3 regions of the Pseudarthrobacter sulfonivorans genome follow, and region 3 is predicted to be linked to each of the others. Evidence: predicted binding sites of a transcription regulator. Region 3 holds the regulator's gene; each other region holds the start of a gene.
The links. Region 3 encodes LexA, which represses DNA repair genes until DNA is damaged. Its sites were predicted from a motif close to TCGAACANNTGTTCGA; they were not measured.
Positions count from the first base shown of each region.

Region 1: AU252_RS20740 (DUF6504 family protein) is a predicted target of LexA. The motif match lies at 7,670-7,685, and genes of this name have one in related genera.
Region 2: AU252_RS10730 (shikimate dehydrogenase) is a predicted target of LexA. The motif match lies at 6,910-6,925, and genes of this name have one in related genera.

Region 1 is NZ_CP013747.1:4,552,808-4,562,402, reverse strand. Features, by position in the region: gene pdxS (pyridoxal 5'-phosphate synthase lyase subunit PdxS) at 1-302, opposite strand, end outside; gene pgsA (phosphatidylinositol phosphate synthase) at 444-1,067, opposite strand; gene AU252_RS20755 (HIT family protein) at 1,057-1,644, opposite strand; gene thrS (threonine--tRNA ligase) at 1,665-3,674, opposite strand; gene AU252_RS20745 (DNA polymerase III subunit alpha) at 3,791-7,279, opposite strand; gene AU252_RS20740 (DUF6504 family protein) at 7,276-7,611, opposite strand; gene AU252_RS20735 (hypothetical protein) at 7,766-8,155, shown strand; gene AU252_RS20730 (chorismate mutase) at 8,246-8,566, opposite strand; gene AU252_RS20725 (VOC family protein) at 8,586-9,008, shown strand; gene AU252_RS20720 (SOS response-associated peptidase) at 9,033-9,595, opposite strand, start outside.
Region 2 is NZ_CP013747.1:2,394,620-2,404,214, reverse strand. Features, by position in the region: gene pcaC (4-carboxymuconolactone decarboxylase) at 1-329, opposite strand, end outside; gene AU252_RS10755 (alpha/beta fold hydrolase) at 326-1,144, opposite strand; gene AU252_RS10750 (lyase family protein) at 1,137-2,597, opposite strand; gene pcaG (protocatechuate 3,4-dioxygenase subunit alpha) at 2,612-3,175, opposite strand; gene pcaH (protocatechuate 3,4-dioxygenase subunit beta) at 3,177-3,959, opposite strand; gene AU252_RS10735 (bifunctional sugar phosphate isomerase/epimerase/4-hydroxyphenylpyruvate dioxygenase family protein) at 4,033-5,928, opposite strand; gene AU252_RS10730 (shikimate dehydrogenase) at 5,928-6,809, opposite strand; gene AU252_RS10725 (IclR family transcriptional regulator) at 6,949-7,764, opposite strand; gene AU252_RS10720 (MFS transporter) at 7,998-9,317, shown strand; gene AU252_RS10715 (ATP-dependent DNA ligase) at 9,438-9,595, opposite strand, start outside.
Region 3 is NZ_CP013747.1:691,572-701,166, reverse strand. Features, by position in the region: gene AU252_RS03070 (class I SAM-dependent methyltransferase) at 1-579, opposite strand, end outside; gene hflX (GTPase HflX) at 1,020-2,585, shown strand; gene AU252_RS03060 (ATP-dependent DNA helicase) at 2,578-4,635, shown strand; gene lexA (transcriptional repressor LexA) at 4,650-5,396, opposite strand; gene AU252_RS03050 (LysM peptidoglycan-binding domain-containing protein) at 5,746-6,186, shown strand; gene AU252_RS03045 (histidinol-phosphate transaminase) at 6,265-7,383, shown strand; gene hisB (imidazoleglycerol-phosphate dehydratase HisB) at 7,465-8,091, shown strand; gene hisH (imidazole glycerol phosphate synthase subunit HisH) at 8,088-8,819, shown strand; gene AU252_RS24095 (hypothetical protein) at 8,820-8,978, shown strand; gene priA (bifunctional 1-(5-phosphoribosyl)-5-((5-phosphoribosylamino)methylideneamino)imidazole-4-carboxamide isomerase/phosphoribosylanthranilate isomerase PriA) at 9,036-9,595, shown strand, end outside.

The sequences.
Region 1 (9,595 bases), 1.2 Mb from region 3:
AAGTGGCCGATCCGGGCCTTGGCCATGACCGGGACGGACACGGCTGCGATGATCTTGTCGATCATGTCCGGGTCCGACATGCGGGACACGCCGCCCTGGGCACGGATATCGGCCGGAACGCGTTCCAGCGCCATCACTGCAACGGCACCGGCGTCTTCGGCGATGCGGGCCTGTTCAACGTTGACGACGTCCATGATGACGCCGCCCTTGAGCATCTCAGCCATGCCGCGCTTGACGCGGTTGCTGCCCGTGACGCTGTTCGCGGACGAACCGGCTTCGCTGCTTACATCAGGTGTAGACACAAAAACCCCTATGGGTAGATAGATGATCTTCGCCGGGCGTGAGGGCGGCAAGAAACCGAAAGTACACGCACCGGGTTGCCGGATCCATTGACCGGGCAGTCACAATACTAGTCCCACGGCAGGCGGCGGGCTTAATCAGGCTTAATCCGAAGCGGCGGACTCCGCAAAGGCCTGGCGATGGACGGTGGCTACGCGCTGGATGATCGTGATGAGGCTGGCCAGGGCCAGGAGTCCAAGCGTCACCAGAAGAACCACCGGGGGCAATCCCAGGCCGGTAAATCCGGTGACCACCAGCACCGAAACCAGTCTCTCGGCGCGCTCGGCGATGCCTACATTCGCCGTGAAGCCAAGGGATTCGGCCTTGGACCGCGCATACGAGACCACCATGCCCAAAACGAGGCACAGCATGGCGGCGACGGCGATGGCGTAATCGTCGCCCCCGGTGAAAAACCAGATGGCCACACCCGCGAACAGCGCGCCGTCGGCGATCCTGTCCAGGGTGGAGTCCAGGAAGTTTCCCCAGCGGCCGCCGGTGTCCCGCAGCCGGGCCATAATGCCGTCAAGCACGTCCGAGAAAATGAACGCGGTAATGAACAGGGTCCCCCACCAGAGCTGGCCGAGGGGGTAGAAGACCAACGCACCCACCACCACGCCGGCGGTTCCGATGACCGTCACAGCATCAGGGGAAACACCGATTTTCAGGAGCCAGCGCGCAAGCGGAGTGAAAAGCGCGGTGAAAAACCCGCGCGCATGCCTATTCAGCATCCGTCTCCCCGGGCCAGGCCTCTGCAACCTGCTGGCGGACTTCATCCAGGGTCTGCGTGATGGCCTTGGTCTGGGCAATGATGGGGAAGAAGTTGCCGTCCCCGCCCCAGCGCGGCACGATGTGCTGGTGCAGGTGCGCGGCGATTCCTGCCCCGCCCACTACGCCCTGGTTCATGCCGAGGTTGAACCCGCCCGGGTTCGCCACCTTGCGCAGGACCCGCATGGCCGTCTGGGTGATCTCCGCAAATTCCGCGGTCTCCTCCACCGTGAGGTCCGTGTAGTCCGGGACATGCCGGTACGGGCAGACCAGGAGGTGCCCCGGATTGTAGGGAAACAGGTTGAGGACCACGTAACAGGTCTTCCCCCGGTAGACGATCAGGGCTTCCTCGTCAGTCCGGCCCGGACCTACGCAGAAGGGACAGTCGTTCTCGTTCTTGAACTGGTGCTGGCCGCCCTTGATGTAGGCCATCCGGTGCGGAGTCCACAGGCGCTGGAATGCATCCGGCACGCCCGCGAGCTCAAAGTCATCTGTCACACCGGCATCCCCTGGATAGCCTGCGCCTGTGTTCTCCTGCACCGTGTTCTTATCCGTTTCCGCTAGCTGGTCCGGTTACGGACGGCTTCCGTGATCCGCTTGACGGCCTCGGCCACCGGCACGCCGTTGTCCTGGCTCCCGTCACGGAAGCGGAAGGACACCGCGCCCGCCTCGGCGTCGTCGCCGCCGGCGATCAGGACAAAGGGGATCTTGTCCTTGCTGGCGGTGCGGATCTTCTTGGGGAACCTGTCCGAGGACGTATCCACCTCGGCGCGGATGCCCGCCGCCTTGAGCTGGTCAACGACGTCGAACATGTATTCGTTGAACGTTTCGGCCACCGGGATGCCCACCACCTGCACGGGGGAAAGCCACGCGGGGAACGCGCCGGCGTAGTGCTCGGTGAGCACACCCATGAACCGCTCGATGGAACCGAAGAGTGCACGGTGGATCATCACAGGACGCTGGCGCGTGCCGTCGGCTGCCTGGAATTCCAGCTCGAAGCGTTCCGGGAGGTTGAAGTCCAGCTGGATGGTGGACATCTGCCAGGTTCGCCCGAGTGCATCCTTGGTCTGGACGGAGATCTTCGGGCCGTAGAAGGCCGCGCCGCCCGGATCCGCGACCAGTTCCAGGCCGGATTCCTCAGCCACTTCGGCGAGGGTCCGGGTGGCTTCTTCCCAGGCTGCGTCTTCGCCGACGTACTTCTCCGGGTCCTTGGTGGACAGCTCCAGGTAGAAGTCGTTCAGGCCGTAGTCCTTCAGCAGGTCGAGCACGAACTTGAGGGTCTTGGTGAGTTCGTCCTTCATCTGCTCGCGGGTGCAGTAGATGTGGGCGTCGTCCTGTGTCATGCCACGGACCCGGGTCAGACCGTGTACAACGCCGGACTTTTCATACCGGTACACCGAACCGAATTCGAAGAGACGCAGGGGCAGTTCGCGGTAGGACCGTCCACGCGAGCGGAAGATCAGGTTGTGCATGGGGCAGTTCATCGGCTTCAGGTAGTAGTCCTGGCCGGGCTTGCGCACGGTGCCGTCCTCGTTGAGTTCCGCGTCCACATGCATGGCCGGGAACATGCCCTCCTTGTACCAGTCCAGGTGGCCCGAGACTTCGTAGAGGTGGCCCTTGGTGATGTGGGGCGTGTAGACGAACTCGTAGCCGGCGTCGACGTGGCGCTGGCGGGAGTAGTCCTCCATCTCCTTGCGGATGATGCCGCCCTTGGGGTGGAACACCGGCAGGCCGGAGCCCAGCTCGTCCGGGAAGGAGAACAGGTCAAGTTCGACGCCGAGCTTGCGGTGGTCGCGCCGCTCAGCCTCGGCGATGCGCTCCTGGTAGGCCTTGAGCGCGTCCTTGGTGGGCCAGGCGGTGCCGTAGATGCGCTGCAGCTGCTGGTTCTTCTGGTTGCCCAGCCAGTACGCGGAGGAGGACCGGGTCAGGGCGAAGGCGTTGGAGATGAGCTTGGTGTTGGGCAGGTGCGGGCCGCGGCAGAGGTCGCACCAGACCGTGGTGCCCTCTTTGCGCTCGACATTGTTGTAGATGGTGATGTCGCCGGCGCCTACCTCGACGTTGACGCCCTCGCCGGCTTCGGCGGCGTTGTTCTTCTTGCCCAGGAGTTCGAGCTTGTAGGGCTCGTTCTTCATGGCCTCGCGGGCCTCGTCCTCGCTGACCACGCGGCGGACGAATTTCTGGTTCTGGTTGACGATCTTGAGCATCATCTTCTCGAGGGTCTTGAGGTCCTCGGGGGTGAACGGTTCTGCGACGTCGAAGTCGAAGTAGAAGCCGTCGGTGATGTACGGGCCGATGCCCAGCTTGGCGTCCGGGCGCAGCTGCTGCACTGCCTGGGCCATGACGTGGGCGGTGGAGTGGCGGAGGACGTCCAGGCCGTCCGGGGAGTCGATGGTGACGCCCTCGATCTCGGCGCCCTCGGGCAGCTCCTGGTCCAGGTCCTTCAGCTCGCCGTTGACGCGGGCAACAACAACATCGCGGCGCTCAAAGAAGAGTTCCGCACCGGTTGTCCCGGTAGTCACCTTGGTCTCTTCGCCATCGACGATGAGGGTGATCTGCTGGGCATCTGACACGGGTGTCTCCTATTCAAAGTTTTAGGCTTCATAGCTTGTGGCGTACGGGGACCACAGCCAGCCATCGTCAATGCTATCGGTTTCCCGGGAGGCCGACCAACGGGACCCGCGGCCGTTCAGCCGCCCATTCCGGTAATCGCAAGGCTTCGGCTGATCCCGTCCAGGGGATGCGGTACATCGGTGCGTTCCACCCGGTCCGCCGCGAACGGCAGGGATTCCACCCGGCTCAGGTCCCAGGCCATGCTGGCGCTCAGGCTGATTCCCCGGGGACCTGTCCGCCGGGTGGTGCCCCGGATCAGCAGCAGCCTGGTGCCGAACAGCAGCAGCCCCGCCTGTTCCTGGGCTTCGTGGAAGAACACGGAGTCGACGCAGCCGGTGCCGTCGTCGATGCTGATGAACACCACCCGCCGGCCGCCGCGCATGGGCGGTGTCTGGGTGGCGATGCGCACCCCTGCCACCAGCACCTCGGTGTTGTTGCGCAGGCTCAACAGTTTGTCTGCAGTGGTGACCCCCAGCCGGTCCAGCATGGGCCGGTGGCTGTCCATCAGGTGCCCGCTGACATCCATGGCCATCAGGTCCAGTTCGGCCCGGACGTTTTCCACCAGGGTGGGTGCGGGAAGCCCTGGTTTGACGTTCCGCAGTTCCACATCCCCCAGCGGAAGGGACAGCTGCCCTTCCATGATGTCGACGCCCTTCCGGGTACCGCCCGCGGCCTGGAGCTGTTGCAGGTGCTGGACGAGGTCTGCACGGTTGGCGGCGCCGCCCGATTCCCGGTGCAGGGAATCAAAGGCACCCAGCTGGGCGAGCCTTTTGATGCTTGGCTTGCTCAGCCTGGACCGTGCCCGGAGGTCAGCCAGGGAGTCGTAAGGCTGGCCGGCGACAATCCGTTTAAGCTCGGTCCCGGACAGGCCATAGATGCCGTTAAGGCTCAGCCTGATCGCCAGCTTGCCGGCATCCGGCCCGTCCGCGACCCGTTCCACCCGGTACTCGGCCTGGCTGCGGTTGATGTCCAGCGGCAGGATGGGGATGCCCAGCCTGCGGGCCTCTGCCACCAGCAGCCGTTTGGGGTACATTCCGGGATCGTGTTCCCACAGCCCGGCGAGGAAAGCCTCGGGGTGGTGCGTCTTGAGCCAGGCGGACTGGTAGGTGGGAACGGCAAATGCCGCGCCGTGCGCCTTGCAGAAGCCGAAGCTGCCAAAGGCTTTCAGGGTCCCCCAGACCTTGTCCACCACTTCCGGGGAGTACCCCTTGATCCGGGCCTCCTTGCGGAAGAACTCTTCCACTTTCAGCTCGTGGACCTCGTTGCCGAGCGCCCGGCGAAACTCATCCGCGCGCGCCAGGCCGCAGCCGGTCATCACGTGGAAGGTTTTCAGGATCTGTTCATGGAAGACAGTGACGCCATGCGTTTCCTGCAGCACGGGTTTCAGGTCGGGGTGCGGGTAGACCTCCGGCGCGAAGCCGTGCCGGTGCTCCAGGAAAGGCCGCACCATGTCCGATTTCATCGGGCCCGGCCGGAACAGCGAAATGTCGATGATGAGGTCATTGAACTCACGCGGCGCCAGCTTGCCGATCAGCTCGCGCTGTCCGGGCGACTCGATCTGGAAGCAGCCCAGGGTGTGGGTACTGCGGATCAGTTCGTAGGTTGGCTCATCATCCAGCGGCACGGCATTGAGGTCGATGCGGCCGTTCTCGGCGATGTAGTCCGGCCCGGTTCCGTCAGGACCTGCAGGGTGGGCCCCTGCCGCCACCACTTCCGCCTTGGAAGGATGGATCCGGATGACTTCCCGGACGGCAAACGCCATGGCGCTCTGCATCCTGACCCCCAGGACATCAAGCTTGAGCATGCCCATGGGATCCATGTCGTGTTTATCGAACTGGCTCATGGGCAGCCCCAGCCCGCTGGGCTGCACCGGGGTCCGGTCAAGCAGCGTGGCATCGCCCAGGATCACCCCGCAAGGATGCATGGAGATATGGCGGGGCAGCCGGTCCAGCCGTTCCGTGAGGTCCACCAGCAGGTCAAGCTGCTGGTTTTCGGTGAAGTCCCGTTGTTCCACCCGGCCAGCGAACTCCCGTAACTCAGGTTTCTCAACCAATGCCTCACGGAATTTCCGGGCCGAAAAACGCCACAGCTGCTTGGCGATCTCACCGACGTCGTCATCGTCCATCCCCAGGGCCATCCCGGCGTCGCGGACGGCACCGCGGGCGCGGTACCCGTTCTGCATGCTCATCAGCGTGACGCGCTCGGAACCGAAGCGGTCAAAGATCCGCCGGTACACGTTGTGCCGTTCGGCGCTTTCGACGTCGATGTCGATATCCGGCAACGTGGCCCGGTCCCGGGACAGGAAGCGTTCGAAGATCAGGTCGTGTTGCAGGGGGTCCACCTGGCTGACATCAATCAGGTAGTTGACCAGGCTGGAGGCCCCGGAACCGCGGGCGGCTGCCCTGACCCCCATGTCCATGATCATCCGGGAGACCTCCGCGACCGTGAGGAAATAGGAGGAAAACCCGAGGTTCCTGATGATTCCCAGCTCGTGCTCCAGCCGCGAGCGCATGTCCTTGCGGGCTGAGCCTGATATTCCGGGGAACCGCCTGCTGATCCCGGCCTCACAGCGCTGCACCAGTTCATCGTGCGGGTCCTGGCTGATGCCAATGACCGATGCCTCGGGGACCACCGGCTGCTTCCAGCCCATGTCAGTCACCGGGTCAATCCGGCAGAAGTCGGCGAGCGCCTCGGTCTGTGCCATCAGCTGTTTGAGGTCCGCTGCGCCATACCCTGCGGCGCGGATGATTTCCTTGCCGAGCTGAAGCATCTGCGCTGATGATTTGAGCCAGGCCTGCCCGTTGGGCTGGAGCAGCGGTTCGGCCGCGAGTTCGGGGAGGGACTTCAGCGTCCGGGCGGAGTCGAGCACGTCAGCTGTGGCGGCCCCGTCCTCTGCGCAGTAGCGGACCGCGTTGGTGAGCACGGCCGGTACGTGGTGTTCTTCCGCGAGTTTGAGCATACGCACTGCGTGGGCGGTGCTCAGGGGCGCTCCGGGGGCAGTGAGCTGGGAAACGACTTCCGCCACCAGGGTTCTTGGGGGCATGGCGTCCAGCCAGCTTTTGAAAAGGGTGCGCGGACGGAGGTAACGCCGGCCGCTCATGGCCCGTCCGACGTCGGAATCCGGGCCGATCAGGACCGTCAGGACCGGTTTCAGGGTTTTGGGGTCGAGCGTGCGGGAGGCGAGTTCGGCGCGGGTGACCGCCACGGGCACCGCTCCCCCGGCTTTGCCGGAGGTGCGGGCATGGGCATCGGACACCAGCCGGCACAGTGCGCGGTAGCCCGCCCCGTTGTTGTGGCCGCGGGCGAGCACCACTACCCTGCCGGCGAGCTGGGTGCGGTGGTCGCCGTCGTCGTCGAAAACCGCAAGGTCCACCCCCACGATGGGGTCGATGCCGGCTTCCATGCAGGCTTTGAGGTGTTTGATGGTGCCGTAGAGGCCGTCCCGGTCCGTGCAAGCGAGCGCGGTTGCGCCGTCCGCGGCGGCAACCTGGGCCAGTTCGTCGGGCCAGGCAACGCCATAGTGTGCGCTGAAGGCCGTGGAAACGTGAAGGTGGGAGAAGCTCATGCTGTTTGTGGCCGGAGGGCGTCGTGGATCCGCAGGAGCCTCCAGCGGCCGCTGCCGGTATGCCTGCTCAGGTCCAGGGTGAGCGGCTCTCCTGCATCCCGGGGGCCGGTACTCCGCGGGTCCGCCTGCACTTGGACGCGCCAGATTTCGTGGTCCACCAGCCCCGGCCCGCTGCCGAGCGGCGCACGGCGTTCCTCGGCCCACCACTGCCGGCGTTCATACCACCGGACGGGTTCGGCGCACACCGTGTAGTGCCGTCCGGCCCACTGGAGGTTCAGCGGCTGGCCGGCGGGGGTGCAGACGACGTCCACGGACTCGCTGAACATACCCATGGGCGCCTCCCGGAACTGAACGGAGCTGATGCAAAATGCTGATGCAAAAGCAAGGTATTCGAATACATGTTCGAATACCTCGAGTCTACGACGACGCTCCGACAAAACCTAGACAGGGGTGGACGGACGGGCAGCAGGGAGGCAGGATTGTGGCATGAGCACCAATGACGCACTCCTCAAGCACGTAAGCATCAAGGCCCAGGACGAAAAGCTCGTGGCAACCTTTGATATCGACGGCAACATACCGGGGGCAGGTGCGTACGTAGTGGGACTGGTGGCGGCGAGCCCTGATTACTCATCGCAAAGACGCTTGGGCATTGAGTTCATGAACGGGGAGGCCATTGCCTTCTACTCGTTCAGCCATGACCAGAGCGCCGAGGAAAACTATGATCTTGGCGGCGTGACGCACTCGGGCAGCACCATCACCGGCAACTTCCCCGTCGCGGCCGTCCATGGCCTGGGCAAGGGCCACATCATGTCGGCCTTCAGCGAGGCTGACGGCAGGGAGTTCCAGTCGGGCGTCGCCGTCGACGAAGCGCTCTAAGTCGACGAAACGCTCTAGGTCGACGAAACGCTCTAGGGAACACCGAGCAGGTGCTGCCGCAACCGTGTCCGGACAGCACCTGCGGCAGCGTCAGCTGCTTTCTCTGTGGACCTTCATTTCGAGTTTGATGAACCCCGAGATCATGGCCCGGTAAGTTGATTCCACAATGTCCGGATCAATGTCCTTCTTTTTCGCGGCGGCCCGGACATGCTCGATCACCCGTTCCACCCGGCCGGGGGCGCGGACTTCAGCGTCGTCCCCCTTCAGGGTTCCGGCGATCCGGATCAGGCGTTCACGCCGCGCAATGAGGGTGACAATCTGCTCGTCAACTTCGTCTACCGCAATCCGAACGGCAGCGAGCTGTTCTTTGTCGGCCAAAGCGTCCCTATCGTTTCCTTGAATTGTTGCCATCTTCTGACAGTATCGAAGCATGCAGCCCAGAGTCGACTTCATCTCACTAGGCGTTCGCAGTGTTGACGCCTCCCGCCGGTTCTACGCGGAGGGCCTCGGCTGGCCTGTCCACCGCGAGTTTCCCGGTGATGTGGTGTTCATCCAGGTCAACCACGGCCTCATCCTTTCCCTGTGGGACGCAGCGCAGATGCACGCCGAGGCGGGGGTAGGTGTCCCCGGCCCGGTCCCCTGCATCACGCTCAGCCACAACCTGCCCAGCACCGAGGCGGTGGACCGGGTCATGGCGGAAGCGGCATCGGCCGGGGCCACTATCGTCGCCGCGCCGGTCACCCAGCCCTGGGGCGGGTACAGCGGCTATTTCGCCGATCCGGACGGCTTCCGCTGGGAAGTTGCCTACAACCCCACGTGGACAGTGGACGACGCCGGCAAGGTCACCGTTTAGGGGCATGCCGCCCCGAATGCCGGTTTAGAACAAGGCTTCCACCGGCCGGATCAGTTCCGGGGAGTTGTTGCGTACGTTGCCCACCTCGGTGCCGACCGAATCCACATGCCAGTCGGCCGCGACTTCCTTCACGTGGGCCCGGACCAGGTCCACGAGGAAGGCGGCGTCATCGATCTGCGGATCAAGCCACGACGCCATCGTGGCCCGGTCCATGGGCAGCGGCACGCGGTCGTGCAGGGCGGTGAGCTTGCCGAAAATTGTGGACTCGGCACCGGGCGGCGGCGTATCTGCCGTCAGGATGGATGTGGAGAGCATCCACCGTCCGGGATCGCCCTCGGCCTTGGACGGATCCTTCCACCACTCATACAGGCCCGCGAACACCAGCCCGCTGCCTTTGCCTGGATGGACGTAGTAGGGCTGCTTGGCTTTGCCGGTGCCCTGCTTCCATTCGTAGTACCCGTCCGCCGGGACAGCGCAGCGACGTGACTTCACGGCCTTGCGGAAGGCCGGCTTCTCCAGCACAGTCTCGCTCCGCGCGTTGATCATCTTGGGGCCGATACCAGGATCCTTCGCCCAGGACGGCACCA
Region 2 (9,595 bases), 1.7 Mb from region 3:
TCCCTGCTCAGGCCATTGGTGAGGGCCGCGCGGATATGCATGGCCAGCTCTTCCCAGTGCCCGTGCGCCACCATCGCGGTGATGGTCACGGCCGAGCGCATCTGCCGTGAGATGCCCGGCCGGGTCCAGATGCCACCCCACGCGATCCGCGTGATCATGTCCTGGAAATCCTCGGTGAACCCGTCCTTGTTGGCGTTGGCCCGGTCCACATGCGCGGCGCCCAGCACCTCGCGCCGGACCGCCATGCCGCCTTCGTAAATCTCCTGGCTGGTGGCATCGGGCTGGACGACGCCGTTCCGTTCTCCCCCGTTCGGGGCTGCGCCGCTCACTTGGCTGCCCCGCGGGATTCGCTCCAGGTGATGAGGGTCCGCAGCAGTTCGGCAACGTGGGCGGGCGCCTCGGCGGGGGCCAGGTGCGCCACTCCCTCGAGCGTCACGGCATTCGCCGTGCCGCCGCCGGCGGTAATCCCGTCAACGATTTCTTCCGCGAACGACGGCGGCACAACAGTGTCAGCCGCGCCCGCAACCGCCTGCGTGGGGACGGTGATGCTGCCGAGTTCGGCACGGACGTCGAAGCCTGCCAGGGCTTCGCAGCAGAAGGCGTAGCTGAAGCGGTCGGTGTCGCGGAGGGAGTGCAGGAGCCGGCTGCTCCGCTCGGGCTCACGGTCCATAAAGCCCGGCGCGAACCAGCGCTGTGCGGAGCCCTGGATCATCACGGGAGTGCCCTGGCTGCGAACGGTTTCGGCGCGTTCCAGCCAGGCTTCGGGGGTGCCGATTTTGGCCCCGGTGCACTGGATGGACAGGCTCTTGAGGCGTTCGCCGTGCTTGATGCCCAGCTGCAGGCCGGTGGCGCCGCCGAGCGAAACCCCGGCGTAGTGGAAGGCTTCGCCCGGCGCGATCGAGTCCACCAGCTCCACCACTGAATCCGCCAGCGCGGCGACGTCGAACGTCTCCGTGGCGGCGGGTGAGACGCCGTGGCCGGGGAGGTCCCAGGCCACCACATCGTAGTCGTTGCCGAGCAGGGTGGCCGTGTCGGACCACAGGACGGAGGACGTACCCAAGGAGGGTCCAACCACCAGCAGGGGACGATCGCCAAAAGCCCGTTCAGGTGAAAGCAGAACTGCCTTCAGGGTCGGTTTAGCCACGGTTGGCTCCGTTCTGGGTAGGTGTTGAAAAGTCGGAGTAGGCGGCCAGGATGCGGCGCGAGATTTCGGCTGCCTGGCCCAGGTAGCTGGCCGGTTCCAGGAGTTCGGCGAGCCGCAGATCGGTGAGCACGCCCGCCGGGACGGCCTCGCGGAGCAGCCGCCGGTAGGTGGTGCCTTGTTCGGCGGTGGGCGTCTGGAGCGTCCGGTCCACCACGGACTGCAGCTGCTCTTTGCCACTGCGGCCATCCTGTTCGGTCAGCAGCGGGGCCACTGCGGCGCCCACGCCTTCGGCCAGGAGCAGCGGACCGGCAAGGTCCAGGTTGCGGCGCATGGCGTCGGGGTAAACGTGCAGGCCCTCGACAAGTTCCCGGAGGTGTCCGGCAGCGCCGAGTGCCAGGCGGAGAAGCTGGCGCAGGGCCGGCCATTCCGTGTGCCAGGCGGCGTCGGGGCGTTCGTCGTTGAAATTGGCTGCGGCCAGGTGCAGCTGGGCCACCAGCTGGGGCGCCTGGAGGGCGGCGCCGCGGATGAGGACCGACAACACCGGGTTCTGCTTCTGCGGCATGGCCGAGGATACGCCGCGTCCTGCGGCGCGCGGTTCGGCGAGTTCAGCCACCTCGGGCCGGCTCAGGAACAGGACGTCCGTGGCGATTTTGCCGGCGGCGTCCAGCACCGAGGCCAGCGAATTGCCGAGCGCCGTGACGGCCAACCGGTTCGTGTGCCATGGTGCCGGGGCTGCGGCCAGGCCCAGTTGCCGGGCCAGCGAGTCGGCCAGGCCAAAGGGGTTGGTGGAGGAGCCTGCGGTCAGCACGGTTCCGGCGGCCAACGTTCCGGCCGCCCCGCCGAACTGCACCGGGAACTGCACGGTGCCCAGCTGCCGGCCGGCGGCGGCCAGCCCCTGGAACCACTGCGCTGCCCGCAGCCCAAACGTAAAGGGCAGGGAATGCTGGGTCAGGCTCCTGCCCACGCCCAGCGTGTCCGCATGCTGTTCCGCCAGCGTAGCGAGCGCCGCCGTCGTGCATTTCAGGTCTGCCAGCACCGCCTCCACCGTGTTGCGGGCGAGCAGCATCAGGGCTGTGTCCAGCACGTCCTGGCTGGTCAGCGTGGTGTGGACCGCCTTCAAGGCACCCACACGGCCGGCATCGAGCGCGGTGACATGCTTGCGCAGATCTGCCAGCAGCGGGATGACGGGGTTGCCGCCGCCCTGGGCCCGGAGCGCGATGTCTGCCGCGTCGTATCGGCCCGCCTCGGCGGCGGAGGCCACGACGGCGGCAGAACCGGCAGGCGCCAGGCCCGCCTTCTCCAGCACGGCGGCCCAGCCGGACTCGACGGCGAGGATCGCCGCCAGCACGGCGCGGTCACCGGTCAGCGCCGTCACCAGGGGCGACGCCGAGACAGGACTCAGCAGGCCGACGTCGCCGTCCGCAGCGCTTCCGAAGTGGCCCGTACCTTCCATGCCGGCGGCGTCCGTCACTGGAAGTCCAGGAAGACTGTTTCGCCCTCGCCCTGCAGGCGGATGTCCCAGGTGAGTCCGCCGTCGGGATCGCGGCGGGCAATGAGCGTCTTGCGGCGCTCCGGGTCCAGGGAGCTCAGCAGCGGGTCCTTGGCCAGGGCTTCCTCGTTCTCCGGCAGGTATACGCGGGTGAACAGGCGGTTCATCAGGCCGCGGGCAAACACGGCCACGGAGATGAAGGGTGCGGCACCGGATTCGGTGGGGCCGGGGTTCAGGGTGGTAAAGGTGTACACGCCAGAGTGGCCCACGGAAGCGCGGCCCCAGCCGGTGAAGGTGTAGCCGTCGCGGACCAGGGAACCGGTCTGCTGCACGATACTGCCGTCGGCGTCGGGCTGCCAGATCTCCAGGATGGCGTCCGGGATGGTCTCCCCCGCGCCGTCATACACGGTGCCCTGGAGGCGGATGGAGCCGGGCGAGCCGGGCGCCAGGAGTTCGTTGTCCTTCACGAACGGCAGGGCGTAGCCGTAGAACGGGCCGACGGTCTGGCCGGGGGTGGGAACAAGCTTGGTGGTTGTGCTCACGTTATTCCTCGTCTCCTGCTGCGCCGAGCGCCTCGTTTTCGGTCCAGGTCCGCTTGGAGCCGGTCAGCACGATGTCCCAGTTGTAGCCGAGGGCCCATTCGGGCTCGGTCAGGTTGTGGTCGTAGTTGGCCACGAGCCGGTCGCGGGCGTCCTGGTCCACGATGGACTGGTAGATGGGGTCCAGCGGGAAGAGCTGGTCGCCGGGGAAGTACATCTGCGTGACGATCCGCTGGGTGAACTCCGTGCCGAACATGGAGAAGTGGATGTGGGCCGGCCGCCAGGCGTTGACGTGGTTCTTCCACGGGTAGGCGCCGGGCTTGATGGTGGTGAACCGGTACGAGCCGTCGGGGCCGGTGATGCAGCGGCCCACGCCGGTGAAGTTGGGGTCCAGCGGCGCCGGGTGCTGGTCACGCTTGTGGATGTAGCGGCCGGACGCGTTGGCCTGCCAGATCTCCACGAGCTGCCCGGCCACCGGGCGGCCGTCACCGTCCAGGACCTTGCCGGCCACGATGATCCGCTCGCCCTGGGGTTCGCCGTTGTGCTGGATGGTCAGGTCCGCTTCCAGCGCGTGCACGTCCTGGTGGCCGAACGCCGGCGAGTAGAGCTCGATGGTTTCCGGGTCCGCGTGGTGCAGGCTTTTGGTGGGGTGCCGCAGGATGCTGCTGCGGTAGGGCGCGTAGTCCAGCCGGGGCTGCGTTTCGGCCGGGGCGCCGTCCTTGAGCGCCCGCGCGTAGGCATCGCCCAGGGCGTCGATCTCTGCACTGAGATCCTGCTGTGTCTCCACTGCGGCCTCCTTTTCTCTGGTTGTTGCTGCTAGGTGGTTGTTGCTGCTGCTGAGTAGCGTTGGTGGTGCTGTCTTACCGGTGCTGCAGGTGGTCGTACTGGACTGCGTGCCGCACGGGGGCGTTGGGAGCGCCGTAGCCGTCGTAGGCGCCGCAGCGTTCCACCATTTCGAAGAACACACTGCCCACGGTGGCCGTGTAGAAGTGGAGGAATTCGCCGTCGGCGTCCCGGTCGTACAGCAGGTTCAGCTCCTGCAGTGTGGCCAGGAAGTCCGGTGCCAGCCCGAAGCGTGCGTCCAGGTCCTCGTAGTAGTTCGCCGGGATCTGCAGGAACTCCAGGCCGCGGGCCCTGCAGTCCCTGGCGGTGGCCACCAGGTCATCCACCGCGAAGGCGATGTGCTCCTGGTAGGTTTTGCGCTGCTGGTTCAGCGGCGCCAGGTTCAGCACCAGCCGCACGGCGCGGTCCCCGGTGGCCATGACCTGCGAGCGGACCAGGCCGGTGGGGCTGGGGACCTCCGCGAACGGCTGGGGCTCCAACGCCAGTGCGCTCGTGTAGAAGAGGACGGCCTCGTCGAAGTGCTGCCACGGCTGCGCCAGGTTGACGTGGTCGATCACAGCGGTGGGGCCGGCGGTGGGATTTTCCAGCCCCTCTCCGAATTCACTGGTCCACGCTGCGGTGCCGTCGGAAGTGCCCTGGCACAGGAAGATCTCGGTGGAGTCCGGGGCGGCGAAGCCCTGGAACACCTCCTCGTTGGCCTGGCTCTTGCGCGGGACCGCGGGGGCCTTCAGCTGCTGGGCGCGGGCGGCGGCAATCACCGGGGAGGCGACGTCGAACCCCAGTGCGGCGATGGCGGGCGACGCATCCCCCGTTGCGCCGTCCCCGTCTGCCGGTGCGGCCTCGTTGATGATCACCCGGGCGTGACCCATGCTCCAGAGCTGCACGTCCTTGGTGCGGTGCCGGCCGTTGAACTCGAAGCCCAGCTGGCCCAGGACCGTTTCCAGCCCCTGGGTGTCCGCGGCCCTGACTTCGGCGAAGTTGTAGCCTGCGGGTTCGGCCACCTGTGGGAGTGTGGCCAGTTCCATGGGATAACGACGGCGGCCGGGGGCCGGGGTGCCAGCAGCGCCAGTGCCCGTCCCGGCGTCGGAAGCAGCGTCCAGCCATTTGGCGCTCTGTTCCTCCAGCCAGATGAGCGAGCGCATGGCGTCGACGGCCGTGCGCTCCACGTCCGACTGGCGGAAGACGTCGTTGAAGATCTCCAGCGACACCGGGCCGCTGTACCCGGCCCGGACCACGTGGCCCATGAACTTGGCGAGATCGAACTGGCCCTCGCCCGGGAAGACCCGGTAGTGCCGGCTCCAGGAGAGGACGTCCATGGAGAGTTTGGGGGCGTCTGCCACCTGGACGAAGAAGATCTTGTCCGGGCTGAAGGCCTCGATGGGGGCGGTGTCCCAGTTGCGCGACAGGATGTGGAAGGAGTCCAGGCAGGTGCCCAGGTTGGGGTGGTCCACGGCTTCCACCAGCTTGTGGGCGTGCTCGTAGTCGCTGACGTACTTGCCCCAGGCCAGGGCCTCGTAGGCAACCTTGACGCCGTGGTCCCCCGCCAGCGCAGCCAGCTGGCCGAGCTGTTCCGCCCGGAGGTCGTCGCTGTCGATGCTGGCGGTGGCCACGTTGGAGCAGACCAGGATGGTGTCCATGCCCAGCCGCGCCATGAGTTTGAATTTGGCTTCGGCGCGCCGGAGGTTGGCGGTGAGGAGGTCCCCGGACACGCTGTCGAAGTCGCGGAACGGCTGGTAAAGATCCAGCGTGAGGCCAAGGTCGGCCGCCATCTTGCGGACGTCCTCGGGCGGGAGCGGCGACGTGACCAGGTCCGGTTCGAAGATTTCAATGCCGTCAAAGCCCGCGATGGCGCAGGCCTGCATCTTTTCCTTCAGGGTGCCGGAGAGGCATACCGTGGCGATTCCGGTGCGCATCAGGCCGCCACCCCTTCCTTGGCCACGAGCGCCAGGAAATGGCTGCGCATGCGGTCCGCGTTGGCTTCCAGTCCCGTGAAAATCCGGAACGAGTCAGCCGCCTGGCCCACGGCCATGCGGCCGCCATCCAGGACCTCGCAGCCCTTGGCGCGGGCACCCAGGACCAGTTCCGTTTCGATGGGCCGGTAGACGATGTCCGCCACCCAGTGCCGGGATTCCAGCAGGTCCAGGTCCAGCGGGACGCCCGGGTGGGCGGCCATGCCGACGGGCGTGCAGTGCACCAGACCGTCGGCCAGGGGCATCAGCTGCGGCAGCTCCGCCGTCGTACGCGCTGTGACGGTGCTGCCCGGGAAGAAGCCGGCCAGCTCTGCGGCGCGAGCCGCGCAGCGGGCGGGGTCCACGTCCACCAGGTCCAGCGCCTTCACGCCGGCAGTGAGCAGGGCATAGGCGACGGCGGAACCGGCGCCTCCCGCGCCAAGCTGGACAACGCGGTCCAGCCGGGCACCCGGGAGGCCGGAGGCGAGCGCGGCGGCGAAGCCGGAGAAGTCGGTGTTGTGCCCGATGAAACGGCCGTCCTCGATGACCACCGTGTTGACGGCGCCGAGCCTGAGGGCATCCGGCGAGACCTCGTCCAGGTGCGCCAGGACAAGCTGCTTGCACGGATGGGTGATGTTCAGGCCGTTGAAGCCCAGGCTGCGGGCACTCTTGAGCAGGTCCCCCACGGCTTCGCCGGAGAGTCCGAGCTCCAGCAGGTCGATGGGGCGGTAGAGGTAGCGCAGGCCCTGCATATCGCCTTCGCGTTCGTGCATGGGGGGAGTGAGTGACGGCATGACGCCGTCGCCGACCAGTCCCACAAGGTAGGACTCAGTTCGATTGCTCATCCGGGCAGCTCCTTTGATACGGCACCCGGCGGGCGGTGGCGCTCAAGGCGTCCGCGGCGGGTCGGGTGATAGGGATTACAGTACAACACTTGTTCACTTCTCGCACGCTTGTTCTACATACGAACATTTCAAGGCTTTTTTACCGTTGCGGCAAGCGCGCAGCCAGCTCTGCCGCGGCTTCCTGCAGCAGGGGCACATGTGCCAGCAGGGCTTCCATGCTGAGGCGGAACACGGGAACGGCGGTGGCCAGGGAGGCGAACGCGTGGCCCTGTGAATTAAGCAGCGGCACAGCCACGGCGCGCATGCCGTTCTCGTTCTCCTCGTCCATTACGGCATATCCCTGCCGGTGGACCTTCTCGATCTCCGCCCGGAACGCGGCACGGTCTGTGATGGTGTGTTCGGTGAGGGGTTCCAGCTCGAGCTCTTCAAGCAGCGCCGCACGCTCCGAATCCTCGGCAAAAGCCACCAGCGCCTTGCCCACGGCCGTCGCGTGCAGGGCGCCCAGATGCCCGGGATCGCTGGTGACGCGGAAGGTCTGCGGGCCGTCCACCTTGTTGACCGTGAGGTGGCGGTGGCCGTCGCGGACACTGAGGATGGTGGCCTCCCCCGTCTGCTCGGTCACGCGGCGCAGGACCGGCAGCGCCGTGCCGGCAAATCCGTGATGGTTGGAGACGCGCTGGCCGAGCTGGAAGATTCGAAGGCCCAGATGGTAGCGGCGGCCGTCCGGCTCATAGTCCACAAACCCGTCCCGCGTCAGAGATCCCAGCAGGCGGTATGTGGTGCTGAAGGGGAGGTCGGCGCGCCGCGAGATCTCCGCGGCGCTGGCGCCGCGCGGCTCGTCGCCCAGGAGGACCAGCAGGCCCAGGGCCTTGCCCACCATGTCCGTACGGTCAGCTTTGGGCGTCTTGGGCTCAGCGGCGAGGTCGTCGGGCACTGTGGTTTGATTCACACTCATACGTCGATGTTGCCACATCGTGGGAACTATTTCTAGATGGTGATTATTTTCTTGACAAGTGACTGCGCTCACAGCCATCATTGCTGTATCGCACAAGTAGCTCCCACCATGTGGCTACTAGTCCGGGTCTTTCAACGGACTCCAGCCGCACCGCACCAAGCCTCCACACAGGCAGCTGCGGCTGCGACCCTCCAGATCCATCCGCGACAACGTCGTCACACCTAAGGAACTCCATGAGCCAGACACTTCCGTCCGCGGGGCCGGGCACCGTTGCCCCGTCCGGGACGCCAAAGAAGGCAGCCCTCGCCAGCTTCCTGGGCAGCGCCGTCGAATACTACGACTTCTTCATCTTCGGTTCCGCCGCCGCCCTGATCTTCCCAACGGTGTTCTTCCCGGACGCCGGCGCCAACGCGGCCGTGATGTCCTTCGCCACCTTCGGCTTCGCCTACGTGGCACGGCCGGTGGGCGCCGTTATCCTGGGCCACTTCGGTGACCGGGTGGGCCGGCGGAAGGTCCTGATGTTCACGCTGCTGCTGATGGGCGCCTCAACGTTCCTGATCGGCTGCCTGCCCGACTTCAACACCGTGGGCTGGTGGGCTCCGGCCCTGCTGGTGCTGGCGCGGCTTTGCCAGGGCCTCTCCGCAGCGGGCGAGCAGGCCGGCGCATCATCCATGACGCTGGAACACGCACCGGACAACCGCCGCTCCTTCTTCACGTCCTGGACCCTCACCGGCACGCAGGGCGGCCAGATCCTCGCCGCCCTCGTCTTCATCCCCGTCCTGGCACTCCCGGACGAGATCAAGTACGGCATCGGCTGGCGTGTCCCGTTCTGGCTCAGCGCCGTCGTCGTTCTTGTTGCGTTCTTCATCCGCCGCACCCTGCATGAGCCGCCGGCGTTCGAGGAAGCCCAGAAGACCGCCCAAATCTCCAAGCTGCCGGTCGCCGACCTCCTCAAGGACCACTGGCGCGACGTGCTGCGCGTGGTCTGCTGTGCCTTCATCGCCGCCGTCTCCACCGTGTTCGGCACGCTCGCCATCAGCTACGCCAAGACCGTGGCCGGAGTTGACGGCACCACCACGCTGTGGCTGGTGGTCGGCGCCAACCTGGTCGCTTTGGGCACCCAGCCGCTGTTCGGCAAGCTCGCCGACAAGATCGGCCGCAAACCGGTCTTCATCTACGGTGCCGTGGCCAGCGCCATCCTGACTCCGGTGTTCCTGCTCAGCCTGGAATCCGGCAGCATCCCGCTGATGTTCCTCGCGGCCATCGGCTTCTTCTCCTGCGGCTACGCGGCCTCCAACGCGGTCTGGCCGTCCTTCTACGCCGAGATGTTCAGTACCAAGGTCCGCTTCTCCGGCCTGGCGATCGGCACCCAGCTGGGCTTCCTGATGGCAGGGTTCGCCCCGGCCATTGTGGCGGCGATGGGCGGCATCAAGCCCGGCGGCTGGGTCCAGATCAGCATCTTCACCGCCGTCATCTGCGGCATCTCGGCCATCTCCGCCCTGACGGCCAAGGAGACGTTCAACGTCCCCACCAAGCAGCTCGGCCTGAAGTAACGCACTAGCCCAATTTTGAGACCGGATAGCCCGCCATTCCCCCAAATGGCGGGCTTTCCCTGTTGAAAAGTGGGCTATTCCGCCAGCAAAAAGTACGACGGCGGGCGGCGGGTTGGGTGCCTACGGTGAACTGGGCGCCTGCGGCCGGCCGGTCTCCAGCACCGACGCCAGGTCAAAGTTCACCGGCTCCTCCAGCTGGGCGTAAGTGCAGGATTCGGGATCCCGGTCCGGCCGCCAGCGCGAGAACTGGGCGGTATGCCGGAAGCGCTCACCTTCCA
Region 3 (9,595 bases):
GGACTTGGACGTGGACTCCCGGCTCACGGCGAAGGATGCATCCAGTTCCGTCGCGAGCCAGCGCTGAAGCGTATCCGAGCCCAGGTTTTTTTGGACCACTAGCCACGCGGAGCCGCCCGGCGCCAGCCGGGGCAGCCACAGCTTCAGGAGGCTGTGGAGTTCATCCTTGCCGATCCGGATGGGCGGATTGGACCAGATCGTGTCAAAGCGCAGGTCCGGGTCCACCGCCTCCGGCGTGCTGGCCAGCACGTTGCCCAGGCCCAGCAGGGCCGCATTCTCGTTGGTCAGCGTGATGCAGCGTTCATTGACGTCCACTGCGTAGACCTTGGCGTGTGGCGCCCGCAATGCGAGCGTGAGGGCAATGGGCCCCCAGCCGCAGCCGATGTCAAGGAGGTTGCCGGTGGGGTCCGGGGCCGGGACCTCGGCCAGGAGCACCGCCGTCCCCTTGTCGATGCCGTCGGGGCTGAAGATGCCGCCGGACGTCTGCAGCGTGCGCGTCTCGCCGGCCAATTCCACGGTGAGCGGCTTGCGGGTGAACGGCCCGGCGGGCGATGCGCTGAAATAGTGTGCGGACTCCATAACTGGCCAGATTAGTTGGCCGGGGTGGACAATGCGAAACCGCGGGCACCGCTTCTGCTAATCTTGAACCCATGTTCTTGATCTTCGAGTAGCCGGCACGGCCGGTGTCCCTCCCGGACGCCGCCTGTTCCGAAGCCGTGCCCCGCAGCGATGCAGGTATTAACCTTCCGCAAGTGCGCCACATGCCAGGTCTTCCGTATCTGGTATGCCGCCGGGCAATACTCGAGCGATCTGCCGCCGCCGGTCCTTGCTGTTTTGCCCGCGCTTTCCACCACTCCACGCATCCCCGGATGCGAAGACTCCCTGCGCGGCCCGGTCCCGACCGGCGCGCAGCAGACCAGGAGGCCCGGATGACTGCAAGCCGTCAGCCCAGCGCGAATACTTCACCACTGAACAACGATCGGCACTATTCTGAAAATGCCGAAACTTCAAAGGAGACCATGACCAGCCAGCCCAACACCGGTTCAGATCCAGCAGCCCAGGACATGAGTCCCGAGGAGATCCAAGCTGTCATCGACCGGATTCTCGCCAAGGACGTACCGGCCAGGAACGTCACCGCCGCAGACGGTGACAAGGGCGTGTTCGGCAGGGCCCAGGCGATCTCCCGCTTGGACGACGAACACACCAGCTACGACGGCGACCAGCAGGACCGGGAGGAACGCCGGGCACTGAAGCGCGTGGCCGGGCTGTCCACCGAACTCGAAGATGTCACCGAGGTCGAATACCGGCAACTGCGGCTCGAACGTGTGGTCCTGGCCGGGCTATGGTCCGAAGGCACCTTGGCGGACGCGGAGAATTCCCTGCGTGAGCTCGCCGCCCTCGCCGAAACAGCAGGCTCGGAAGTCCTGGACGGGATGGTGCAGCGCCGTGCCAAACCGGACCCGGGCACGTTCCTGGGTTCCGGAAAGGCCCTTGAGCTCAAGGAAATCGTGATGGCCACCGGGGCTGACACCGTTGTGGTGGATGCCGAGCTGGCACCGTCCCAGAGGCGTAGCCTTGAGGACATCGTCAAGGTCAAAGTCATTGACCGCACTGCCCTGATCCTGGACATCTTCGCCCAGCACGCCAAGAGCCGTGAAGGTAAGGCCCAGGTGGAGCTGGCGCAGCTCGAATACCTCCTGCCGCGACTGCGCGGCTGGGGTGACTCGATGTCCCGCCAGGCCGGTGGCCAGGTGGGCGGCGCCGGCGCCGGCATGGGTTCGCGCGGACCCGGTGAAACAAAAATCGAACTGGACCGCCGCCGGATCCGCACCCGCATGGCCAAACTGCGGCGCGAGATCGCGGCAATGAAGCCGGCACGGGAAACCAAGCGGGCCAACCGCCGTCGTAATTCAGTGCCTTCCGTTGCGATTGCCGGGTACACGAACGCCGGGAAGTCATCGCTGCTGAACAGGCTGACCGACGCCGGCGTGCTGGTGGAGAACGCACTGTTCGCCACCCTGGATCCCACCGTGCGAAAGGCCGAGACCTCCGACGGCCTGGGATACACCCTGGCGGACACCGTGGGTTTTGTCCGGTCGCTGCCCACGCAGTTGGTGGAGGCTTTCCGCTCCACGTTGGAGGAAGTGGCTGACGCGGATCTGATCCTGCACGTGGTGGACGTGTCCCACCCGGACCCCGAGGGCCAGATTGCTGCAGTCCGCAAGGTCTTCAGCGAAGTGGATGCCCGCAAAGTGCCCGAGATCATTGTCCTGAACAAGGCCGATGCCGCGGATCCGTTTGTGGTGGAGCGCCTCAAGCAGCGAGAACCGCGCCACGTGGTGGTCTCGGCCCGCACCGGCCAGGGGATCGCCGAACTGCTGCGGGCCATCAGTGACGGGATTCCGCGGCCCGGCGTGAAGCTGGAGCTCCTTATTCCCTACGACCGCGGTGACCTGATCAGCAAACTGCACGAGACCGATGCCGAGATCCTGAGCCTGGATCACGGCGAGCACGGTACCCGCGCTGTGGTGATGGTGCGGGAGGGCCTTGCGGCTGAACTGGAATCCTTCATCAACCATGACTGAGGTTGCGGCGGGGGAAGTCAAAGGTACGGCCGGCGAGCAGTTCGTGATCGAACTGCTTGACCGCGCCGTGGCCGGCATGGGCGGTCAAAGCCGCAGCGGGCAGCACGAGATGGCCAGGCAGGTGGCCAAGGCCATCGAAACCGGCGACCACCTCCTGGTTCAGGCCGGAACGGGGACCGGAAAGTCGCTGGCCTACCTGATTCCGCTCATTGCGCACTCGCTCGTGAGCAACAAGCCCACCTTGGTGTCAACGGCCACGCTTGCGCTGCAGACCCAGATCGTGGGCCGCGACCTTCCCCGGCTGCTGAAGACCATCACCCCTGCCCTGGACCGCCCTGTCAAGGTGGCCCTGGTCAAGGGCCGCTCCAACTATGTCTGCCAGCACAAGCTCGAAGGCGGGTTCCCCTCCGAGGAACCCGCCGAGGGCCAGCTGTTCTCCCTCGGCGAAGACACCAGCGTCCCGCATTTCGCCGCCGCATTGGGCGGGCCGTCGTCCCAGCTGGGCAAGGAAGTGGTGCGCCTGCGAGAGTGGGCGGAGAAGACCACCACGGGCGACCGTGACGAACTGCTTCCCGGCGTTACTGACCGGGCCTGGCGGCAGGTTTCGGTGACATCCATGGAATGCCTGGGGGCCCAAAAATGCCCCATGGCAGCCGAATGCTTCAGTGAACTGGCGCGCCACGACGCCGCCGAGGCCGACGTTGTGGTCACCAACCATGCCATGCTCGCCGTCAGCGCCTTTGAAGGCCTCGCAGTGTTGCCCGAATACGACGTTGTGGTGGTGGATGAGGCGCACGAACTGCAGGACCGGGTCACCGGGGCGGTGTCGGGGCAACTCTCCGTGGCAATGGTCCACGCTGCGGCGTCGGGCGCACGGAAGCACACGGCCATCACGGTGGATGCGCTCAACGCCGCTGCCGCCAACCTGGAACTCGCCCTTGCCGGAGTGCCCAACGGGCTGCTCCCCAACGGCCTCAACGACGAACAGTTGGACTGCGTGGACCAGTTGCGTGAGGCCTGCCGCGCTGCCCTGTCCGATTCCAAGGGTGACGGCAGCCAAACGGCCGACGGCGGGCGGCAGCTCGCGCGGTCACGCCTGATGCTGATCCTCGAACTTTGCGAACGGCTGATTGTTGCCCGGGAAAACCGGGAAGTGGTGTGGTTTTCCCGCGCAAGTTCCTTCGATCCGCAGCAGGGCTATGCGCAGCCAGACGAGTCCGCGCCGGCCCTGGTCAACATCGCGCCGCTCAGCGTTGCCGGCAAGCTCCGCGAGGGGCTGTTCGCCGGCCACACCGTGGTGCTGACCTCTGCAACGCTTGCCATCGGCTCAGCGTTTGAACCGGCTGCCGGCGGCTTGGGACTGGTGGGGGAGGGCGCGCCCAGCTGGACCGGGATCGACGTCGGATCGCCCTTTGACTATCCGAAACAGGGGATCCTCTACGTCGCGGGGCACCTCCCCAAGCCAGGCCGCGGGGCGTCGCCGGAGGCCCTCGATGAACTTGAGGCGCTGATCCGCGCGTCCGGCGGCGGTGCCCTGTGCCTGTTTTCGTCCCGGCGTGCAGCCGAGGAGGCCGCTGAGGCGATGCGTCCCCGGCTTGGCCTCAGCATTCTCTGCCAGGGCGACTCCACCATGACGGCCCTCGTGAAGCAGTTCGCGGACGAGCCCGATACTTGCCTGTTCGGCACCATGTCCCTGTGGCAGGGTGTTGATGTTCCGGGCGGATCATGCCGGCTGGTGGTGATCGACCGCATCCCGTTCCCGCGGCCGGATGACCCGCTGATGACAGCACGGTCCCGCGCCGTTGCGCAGGCCGGCGGAAACGGCTTTATGGCGGTCTCGGCGACTCACGCGGCCATCCGCCTTGCCCAGGGCGCGGGCAGGCTGATCCGTTCCACCGGAGACAAGGGCGTGGTGGCGGTGCTTGATTCCCGGCTTGCCACCGAGCGCTACGCCGGATTCCTCCGGGCTGCTCTGCCGCCGTTCTGGCCCACCACGGACCGCAAAACGGCGTTCGCAGCCCTGGAAAGGCTGGCCGGGAAGGGCGCCTGACTGCGCGGCAGGTCCTATAGCGACCGCAGGACCGAGACGACCTTGCCCATGATTGTGGCGTGATCGCCCAGGATGGGCTCGTACTGGGTGTTCTGTGGCAACAGCCACGTGTGGCCATCGCGCTGGCGGAAGGTCTTGACGGTGGCTTCGTCGTCCAGCAGGGCCGCGACAATATCGCCGTTGGAGGCGTCTGCCTGCCGGCGGACCACTACCCAGTCGCCGTCGCAGATGGCAGCGTCCACCATGGAGTCGCCGGCCACGCGCAGCATAAACAGCTCACCCTGGCCCACGAGCTGCCGGGGCAGGGGCATCACGTCTTCCACCACCTGATCAGCCAGAATAGGCCCGCCAGCCGCGATCCGGCCCACCAACGGCACCATCGCGGTGTCCATGGCAGAGGGAAGTTCGGTGACCGTCCCGCCGATGCCGTGCAGGACTGAGGGCTTGGTTGTCCCGTTCGACTTAGTGGACCCGCCGTCAAGCGTCAACGGCATCAGGACTTCCATGGCGCGCGGACGCTTGGGGTCCCGGCGCAAGTATCCCAGCTTCTCCAGCTGTGAGAGCTGGTGGGTCACGCTCGACAAACTCGCCAGGCCCACGGTGTCACCGATTTCACGCATCGACGGCGGATAGCCGTTGTCATTCACCGAGCGCTGGATGGTTTCAAGGATCTTCTTTTGGCGGGCGGTGAGCCCCTTGGGGGTCCGTGGGGGCTGGCGGCGCTGCGGTGTCGCCTTGCCCTCGGCGGCTGGTGCTGCCATGTTCGCCAATGCCTTTCGGTTGCCCGGCTCCGCTCCGGCCGCTGGTGCCTGGAACGCCCCGGGGCTGGTGTCGGAGTTGATTGTCAGACCCTGCTGATCAACTACAGAGGTGGTTGTTCTTTGATCCAAACGTAGGCCAGCCACAGGGCTTTTTCAAACATTTGTTCTAGCGAGTCTCGACAATATTCGTTGATAAGTGCTAAAAATGAAGAAGCAAAGTTCGAACATGTGTTCTACTCGTTGCTTGCGGATTCGAATATTCGAATTTATGGACGGCTCAGGCCGGTACCGGCAAGTGAACGCGGAGGGCGCGCCGGGCAGCACAGTATGGTCCAGGAGGGCTCATTTCATGTCAGCTATATCTGCTTCGCAGGACTCGCGTCCACAGCTCATTTCCGTGCAGGACCTCACCTCGCGGCAGTGGTCCGCACCCGTTTCGACGTCGGGTTCGGCGCCAAGGCAGCGAAGGGAACCGTTGCCGCCGCTGCGCCTGACCCGCAGGGGCCGGATTGTGCTCATCGGCATCCCGCTGGTGATTCTTGCCGCAATCCTGCTTTCCCTGGCAGGTTTCCTCAACGCCCCGGCAAAGGCCGCCGATTCGGCCGCCGACCTGTCACTAACGCCAACAGTCTCGGTCACGGTGCAGGCCGGCCAGTCACTCTGGGCCATCGCCAGTACCGTTGCGCCCGAGCGTGATCCCCGTGATGTCATCGCGGATATTGCCCAGTTGAACAACCTTTCCGCCGGGGGCGTTGTCCCCGGACAGCAACTCTTCGTCCCCACCAGGTAAAGAGCCTGCAGGCTCGGGCGTGTGCCGCCGCAGGCCGTCACATTTTCTGGCCGTCTGCTTCGGACCTAAACTGTTCAGGTGAATGACCAGCTAGAGCGTCTGAACAGACTTCCCCTCCGGACCAACCTCCGCGGACTGACCCCGTACGGTGCCCCGCAGCTGGATGTACCTATCCTGCTGAACGTCAACGAAAACACCCATGGCGTCCCGGCGGACGTACGTGCCGCGATCAGCGTGGCCGTGACGCAAGCCGCGGCGGGCCTCAACCGCTACCCGGACCGTGAATTCACCGAACTCCGGGAAGCGCTGGCCGAGTATCTCGGCCACGGTCTGGATGCCACCAACATCTGGGCGGCCAACGGGTCCAACGAGGTCCTCCAACAGATTCTCCAGGCTTTCGGCGGGCCCGGGCGCACGGCCCTGGGATTCCCGCCCACGTACTCCATGTATCCGCTCCTGGCCAGCGGCACGGACACCGGGTACATCGTCGGGCAGCGGGCCGACGATTACGGGCTCAGTGCCGAGTCGGCCGCGTTGCAGGTCAAAGAGCTTCAGCCCAACATCGTTTTCCTCTGCTCGCCGAACAATCCCACCGGCACGGGGCTGGGCCTGGACGTTGTGGAGGCCGTGTACGAGGCCGGCGAGGCCAGCCAGACCATCGTCATCGTTGACGAGGCCTACCACGAGTTCGCCCACGACGGAACGCCGAGCGCCCTTACGTTGCTGCCCGGCCGGGAGCGCCTCATTGTGTCCCGCACCATGAGCAAGGCGTTCGCCCTCGCGGGCGCCCGCCTGGGCTACATGGCCGCCGCTCCTGAAGTCACGGACGCACTGCGCCTGGTTCGGCTGCCGTACCACCTTTCGGCCATCACCCAGGCAACAGCCCTCGCCGCCCTGCAGCACCGCACTGCGCTGATGGCCGACGTCGAGGACATCAAGGAGCAGCGGGACCGCATAGTCTCGGAACTCTCGCGAATGGGACTCAAACCTGCCGCCTCCGATTCGAACTATGTCTTCTTCGGCGGCCTCGACAGCCCGCATGACGTCTGGCAGTTGCTGCTGGACGACGGCGTGCTGATCCGCGATGTCGGCATCCCCGGCCACCTGCGTGTCACGGCGGGAACTGAGACGGAGACCACAGCCTTCCTGACGTCGCTGGAACGCATCCTGGCCAGCCAGGCCGGGCTGCCCGCCTAAACTTGAAGTATCGGCGCCGCCGCGCACCGGCACATCTCCTTCGCTTTCGCACCACTGACTTCGCCTAAAGGACATATGACCATGAGCTTCACCGGATCGAACGCTGCCGCGCCCCGGACCGCACGCATGGAGCGTGCCACCAGTGAATCGTCAGTGCTCGTGGAGATTAACCTCGACGGCACGGGCGTTTCGGACATCGACACGTCTGTCCCGTTCTACGACCACATGCTGACGGCGCTCTGCAAGCACTCGCTCATTGACATGACGGTCAAAGCCACCGGTGACACCCACATTGACGTCCACCACACGGTGGAGGACGTCGCCATCACGTTCGGTGAAGTTCTGCGCACTGCCTTGGGAAACAAGGCCGGGATCCGCAGGTTCGGCGAGGCCACCGTGCCCCTCGACGAAGCCCTGGCGCACGCCGTCGTCGACGTCTCCGGCCGCCCCTACCTGGTGCACGGCGGAGAGCCTGCCGGGCAGGAGTACCACTTGATCGGCGGCCACTTCACGGGGTCATTGACCCGCCACGTCTTTGAGGCCATCACGCTTCATGCCGGCATCTGCCTCCACATGAATGTCATCGCGGGCCGCGACCCGCACCACATTGTGGAAGCGCAGTTCAAGGCCTTCGCCCGCGCCCTGCGTGCTGCGGTCGAGCCCGATCCCCGCGTGGAGGGAATCCCCTCCACCAAGGGTGCCCTGTGAGCGGCCAAATTCTCCGGGACGGCGCCGTCATCGATCCGGCCGCCGGTAAAAAGCCCGTCTCGCCCGAAGGCAAGCCCACAGTCACTGTCCTCGATTACGGTTCGGGAAACGTCCGGTCCGCCGTGCGCGCCCTGGAGCGGGCAGGAGCCGAGGTCATCCTCAGCTCCAAGCCGGAGGACGTGCTTAATGCCGACGGCTTGGTAGTACCCGGCGTCGGCGCGTTCGAGACTGTCATGCGCGAGCTAAAGGCCGTGGACGGTATCCGGCTGATCGGCCGGCGCGTGGCCGGGGGCAGGCCGGTCCTGGCAATCTGCGTGGGCCTGCAGGTCCTGTTCGAGGCCGGAGTGGAGCACGGGACAGAAGCTGAAGGCATGGGGGAGTGGCCGGGCAAGGTGGAACTCCTTCCCGCCGAGGTGGTGCCACACATGGGCTGGAACACGGTTGACGTTCCGGAAGGATCCAAACTCTTCGCCGGCGTCGCGGACCAGCGCTTCTACTTCGTCCACTCCTATGGTGTCCAGGACTGGAACTTCGACGTGATCCAGCCGCGGATGACTGCGCCGCTGGTGACCTGGTCAGAGCATGGCGCGCGCTTTATTGCTGCAGTGGAGAACGGACCGCTCTGCGCCACCCAGTTCCACCCGGAAAAATCCGGCGACGCCGGTGCACGGCTACTGCGCAACTGGGTGGACGGCCTTCGCAAGCCAGCTGCCACGGACGCCGCCTAGATGTGGTCGATTGTCCTGATGGGCCTGGCCGGCCTTCTGGTGGGCGGCGCACTGTCCTTCAGGCAGCAGCACAAACCGCTCTGGACCCAGGTGGGCTTCTACGTCCTGGCCGGCATGGCGCTGCTGGCCGCGTACCTGCTGACGCTTCCTGGAACCTAGCCCACGCAACCCCCAGTTCCGCTTCCACGAGCAACCCAACACCCAAGAGGATTTGAGATGACCACCGCAACCGATCTGCCGGTTCTTGAACTGCTGCCCGCCGTCGATGTCGTAAACGGACAGGCCGTGCGGCTGGTCCAAGGCGAGGCCGGCAGCGAGACGAGCTACGGCACGCCGCTGGAGGCAGCCCTCAACTGGCAGGAGCAGGGTGCCGAATGGGTACATCTGGTGGACCTTGACGCCGCGTTCGGCCGTGGCTCGAACGCCGAGCTGCTCCGTGAAGTGGTGGGCCGGCTTGACATCAAGGTGGAGCTTTCCGGTGGACTCAGGGACGACGAATCCCTCGAAGCGGCGCTGGCCCTCGGCGTTGCCCGCGTCAACCTCGGCACAGCGGCGCTGGAAAACCCCGAGTGGACCCGCAGTGCCATCGACCGCTTTGGCGACAGGATCGCCGTCGGCCTCGACGTCCGCGGAACCACGCTGGCAGGCCGCGGCTGGACCAAAGAAGGCGGCGACCTCTGGGAGGTCCTGGGCCGGCTCGAAGAAGCCGGGTGCTCCCGGTACGTTGTCACTGACGTTACGAAAGACGGCACACTGCAGGGTCCCAACGTTGAACT